One region of the Micromonospora sp. CMU55-4 genome, then DNA from elsewhere that is predicted to be linked to it. Evidence: predicted binding sites of a transcription regulator. Region 1 holds the regulator's gene; the other holds the start of a gene.
What was found. The regulator HspR, encoded in region 1, represses chaperone genes until heat shock. The targets are predictions, from matches to a motif close to TTGAGTNNNNNNNACTCAA.

Region 1 (2,391 bases):
AGGAAGATACGTTCCACGGCTTCGCCAATCCGGTCGATCCCTCGCCCGCCGAACTCCGGGCGTGGGCCTATCAACCGGATTCGGTGCCGCTGACCTCGATGCCGCCCGACTGGGACCTGCTGGTCGCCGGTGACCATCTGGTGCAGACGCTGTTCGACCTGGCGATGGACGAGCGCTGCCCGGCCCGGCGGTTCGCGCTGCACTGCCTCTACATCTACGCCGCCGACGGCATCCGGACGAACTTCCGCGCCCATCCCAAACGCCGGTTCCGCAAGCTTGTCGAGCAGGCCGAACGCGCCGGTGACGACCTGATGCGCAACTGGGCGCACAACAGCCGCGTGCTGCTCGCCCGGCCCGACCTGTTCGTCTACCGGGACTGGTGCGAGGGCGGCCTGGTCCGCGAGAACCGCCGCCTCTGACACGTCGCCGGCTTGAACGGCGAACGGGCCGGGATCCCCCGTGGATCCCGGCCCGCACGTCGGCGGATCGTCAGGTCGACCCGCCCTGCTTCTTGCGCCTCTCGTCGTCCCGGGCCCGGTCCACGCCGTGGTCCGTCTGGTCGGCGAAGCGCCCTTCCTTGACCTTGTCGCTGAAGCGTCCCTCGGTGACCCGGTCGAACCGCTCGCGGACGTTCTCGGCCACCTTCTCCAGCCGTTCCTCGGCGCGTTCCGCCACCTTCTTAGCCGGTTCCGCCATGGCTCCCCCTGCCAACTCGGCGTCCGATTTAGGGGTTTTAGCCCTACCGGCGAGCCTAGTCGACAGCGCCCTGCCGCATCCCGCATTCCCCGACGAGCGCCCCGAACCAGGGACGCACGAGGGCCGGACGTACGAAGGCCGGCGCGGCCCCGGGGGAGCGGGGCGCGCCGGCCTTCCGGTGAAAGGTCAGCGGTCGGGAGCGCGGCGTGGTCGCCAGACGACGAGCGCGGTGGACGTGCGGTTGGTCGGCACGAGGTCGCCGCGGGCAAAGCCACCGAGCGACTCCAGCTCGGCGATCCGCCGGTACGCGGCGTCCAGCTCCGCCTCCAGCCGGGCCACCCGCTGCTGTGCCTCTTCGAGCAGCCGCTCCAACCCGATGATCCGCTTGACCCCGGCCAGGTTGATCCCGTCGTCCTGGCTGAGCCGCTGCACCTCGCGCAGCAGCACCACGTCCCGGACGCTGTACCGGCGACCACCGCCGGACGCCCGGCCCGCCTGCACCAGGCCCAGCCGGTCGTACTGGCGCAGCGTCTGGGGGTGCATTCCCGCCATCCGCGCAGCCACCGAGATCATCAACACCTTGGCCTCGTAGGCCGGGTCACCCGAGCCGACGTACTCCTCCGACATGCCCGCTCACCTCCGCTGCCGCCGTCAACTGAATCGACGTACCCGCGCGTCGAGATGTTCCCGCGCGGCGGGCGGAGTCTGCTCCGCGAAGGTCTCCAGCGCCGCCCGCGCCTCGTCCGAGACCTTCGCCGGGACCACCACGTCGAGCGTGACCAGCAGGTCACCGGCGCGGCCGTCCTTGCGTACGACGCCCTTGCCGCGGGCGCGCAGCACCCGCCCGCTGGGCGTACCCGGTGGCACCCGCAGCGTCACCGTCCCGTCCAGGGTCGGCACGCGCAGGTCGGTGCCGAGGACCGCCTCGGCGTACGTGATCGGGACGTTCAGGGTCAGATCGTCCCCGGTACGCCCGAACAGCTCGTCCGGGCGGACCTTCACCTGCACGAACAGGTCGCCCGCCGAGCCGCCCCGCTCACCGGGCTCACCCCGGCCGGCCAGGCGGATCCGCTGCCCGTCGGCCACCCCGGCCGGGAAGCGCACGTTCAGCGTGCGGGTCTTGGTGACACCGCCGGTGCCGTGGCACTCCGGGCACTTCTCCTCGACGATCGTGCCGACGCCCTGGCAGTTGCGGCACGGCTCGGAGAAGCTGAACGACCCCTGGTTGCGGGTGGTCACGCCGGCGCCGTGGCAGACCGGGCAGGCCACCGGCTGGGTACCCGGCTTCGCGCCGTTGCCGTGGCAGGTGTCGCAGACGCCGGGCGCGCGCAGCGTCAGCGGCAGCGTGACGCCGCGTACCGCATCCTCGAAATCGAGCGCCACCTCGGTCTCGACGTCCCGGCCCCGCGCCGGACCGCGCGGACGCGCCGCGCCGCCCCCGCCGCCGGAGAAGATCGAGCTGAACAGGTCGGTGAAACCGCCGCCGCCGAACCGGGTGTCCCCGCCGCCCGCGCCGCCGCCGAACAGGTCGGAGACGTCGAACGGCACGCCGCCCGGCTGGCCCGCGCCGCGGGCGCTGCGGCGGAAGGCGCCCGAGCCGAACAGCGAGCGCATCTCGTCGTACTCGCGTCGCTTCTTCTCGTCGCCCAGCACCGCGTACGCCTCGGAGACGGTCTTGAACCGCTCCTCGGCCCC
Region 2 (2,391 bases), on a different contig from region 1:
TCGCGCAGCGCCCGCACGATCCGGCCGGGCAGCGCGCCGACGTAGGTGCGCCGGTGGCCGCGGATCTCCGCCTCGTCCCGGACACCGCCGAGGGAGACGCGGACGAAGTTGCGGCCCAGCGCCCGGGCGACCGACTCGCCGAGGCTGGTCTTGCCGACACCGGGCGGGCCGGCCAGGGCCAGCACCGCGCCGGAGCCGCGTCCGCCGACCACGCCGAGGTTGCGCTCCGCGCGCCGGTTGCGCACCGCGAGGTACTCCAGGATGCGGTCCTTCACGTCGGCCAGGCCGGCGTGGTCGGCGTCGAGCACGGCCCGCGCCGCGGCCAGGTCCGTGTTGTCAGCGGTACGCGTGCTCCACGGCATCTCCAGCACGGTGTCCAGCCAGGTACGGATCCAGCCCGCCTCGGGTGAGGCGTCACTGGCCCGTTCCAGCTTGCCGACCTCGCGCAGCGCCGCCTCGCGTACCTTCTCCGGCAGGTCGGCGGACTCCACCCGGGAGCGGTAGTCGGCGGAGCCGTCGGGCTCGTCCTCGCCGAGTTCCTTGCGGATCGCGGCGAGCTGCTGGCGGAGCAGGAACTCGCGCTGGGACTTCTCCAGCCCTTCGCGCACGTCGCTGTTGATCTGCTCGGTGACCTCCTGCTCGGCCAGGTGCTCCTTCACCCAGCCGACCAGCAGCTCCAGCCGGGCGGTGACGTCCGGCGCGGCGAGCAGCTCGGTCTTCTGCGCCAGGCTGAGCCAGGGCGCGTAGCCGGCCGAGTCGGCCAGCTCGGACAGGTCCGTCATCCGCTCCATCGCGTCGATCACCTGCCAGGCGCCGCGCTGCTGGAGCACCGAGGTCATGAGCGCGCGGTACTCGCGGGCGAGTTCCCGGGCGCGGCCCGCCGGGGCGGGTTCGTCGAGCGTCGCGGCCTCGACCCAGAGCGCGGCGCCGGGACCGGGCACGCCGGAGCCGATACGGGCCCGGACGAGACCGCGGATCACGGCGGCCGGCTCGCCGCTGGGCAGCCGGCCCACCTTCTCGATCGTGGCGACCACGCCGACGGAGCCGTACTCGCCGTCGAGGCGGGGCACGGCCAGGAGTTCCTTGTCGCCGGTGGCGCGGGCCGCGTCGACGGCGGCCTGGGTGGTCGGGTCGAGGGTGACCGGGATGACCATCCCGGGCAGCAGGACGGTGTCGGTCAGGGGAAGTACCGGAAGAGTTGCCATCGGACACCTGCCATCACGTTGGTTGAGCGTGTCTGGCTCAAGTAACAAAAGGTGCCCCTTGTTCCGGGTTGTGACCCACGCCACTGTCCGGCCTTCCCGACGCCTGTTCGCGCACCGGTCCTCTATTGGCCGCGACGCTTACCTGGCACGACCCGCCGAATGCAAAGAGGCGGGTATTGTTGCGAAATTACCGTGAGGTAAGTCAGACTCTTAGCACACCCCGCCCGACACAGGGAGTAATGGCGATGGCAAGGAAAGTAATCACCGTTCTGACCGACGACCTCGACGGCGGAAAGGCCGATCGGACCGTCGAGTTCAGCCTGGACGGCGTGGCGTACACGATCGACGTGTCCGACGAGAACGCGGGCGTTCTGCGCAAGGCGCTGGACCCGTACATCAGCGCTGGCAGGCGGATCGGCCGCGGCGCCACCGAGGTCGCCCGCGCCACCCGGCGCGCGGGCCGGCCGAGCACCTCGGGAATGGACCGCGAGCAGAACCGCGCCATCCGCGAATGGGCAGCCAAGAACGGGTACGAGATTTCCGAGCGCGGGCGCATCCCGGTGTCGGTCGTCGAGGCGTACAAGAACCGCTGAGCGCTAAACACTCACCGTCGGGTATCCCAGGGTCACGCTGAGAAATCGCAGCGCCCGGCCGGCCTTTTGTGTTGTCGGTGACTTTCATCGGGCTGGAGTCCGACGGCACGAAACTTCTTCCCGGAACGATTCCCACGCTCCCCTGCCGGACCCGCCTCGCGTACCCACCACGCGGACACGACACGGCCGCGGCCACCCGGACGGTTCCCGGGCGGCCGCGGCCGTCGCGTGTCCTCAGTTGACCCGGATGCGCACCACGTCGATGGCGGGAGTCTGGTTCGCCCGCTCCATCATCGGGATGCGGTGCGAGCCGTCACCGGCCCAGACCGCGCACTGCGCCACGCCCGACTGCGCCAGGCCCGGGATCTGGATCAGCACGTCGTCCGGCTGGTTGCCGCCGCGGCCGTCCTCGGTGGCGACGAAGAACGCCGGCACGTCCTGCGGGTTCGGGGGCTGCCGGGTGCTGCCGAGCATCCGGCAGGCGGTGTGGAAGTGGCCGCGCACCAGGCCCTGACCGTTGAGCAGCGAGCTCTCCAGGTAGTAGCCGCCCTGCCCGGCCGCGAGGAAGCGGTCCCGCACCAGGTTCTTGGTGG

Region 2: lon (endopeptidase La) is a predicted target of HspR. The motif match lies at 1,228-1,246, and genes of this name have one in related genera.

The regions. Positions count from the first base shown of each region.
Region 1 covers NZ_JAAOLH010000016.1:123,510-125,900, forward strand. Annotated here, with positions in the region: gene HA073_RS24670 (hypothetical protein) at 1-419, shown strand, start outside; gene HA073_RS24675 (hypothetical protein) at 490-696, opposite strand; gene HA073_RS24680 (heat shock protein transcriptional repressor HspR) at 883-1,323, opposite strand; gene dnaJ (molecular chaperone DnaJ) at 1,348-2,391, opposite strand, start outside.
Region 2 covers NZ_JAAOLH010000003.1:71,299-73,689, forward strand. Annotated here, with positions in the region: gene lon (endopeptidase La) at 1-1,205, opposite strand, end outside; gene HA073_RS06490 (Lsr2 family protein) at 1,451-1,798, shown strand; gene HA073_RS06495 (hypothetical protein) at 2,033-2,391, opposite strand, start outside.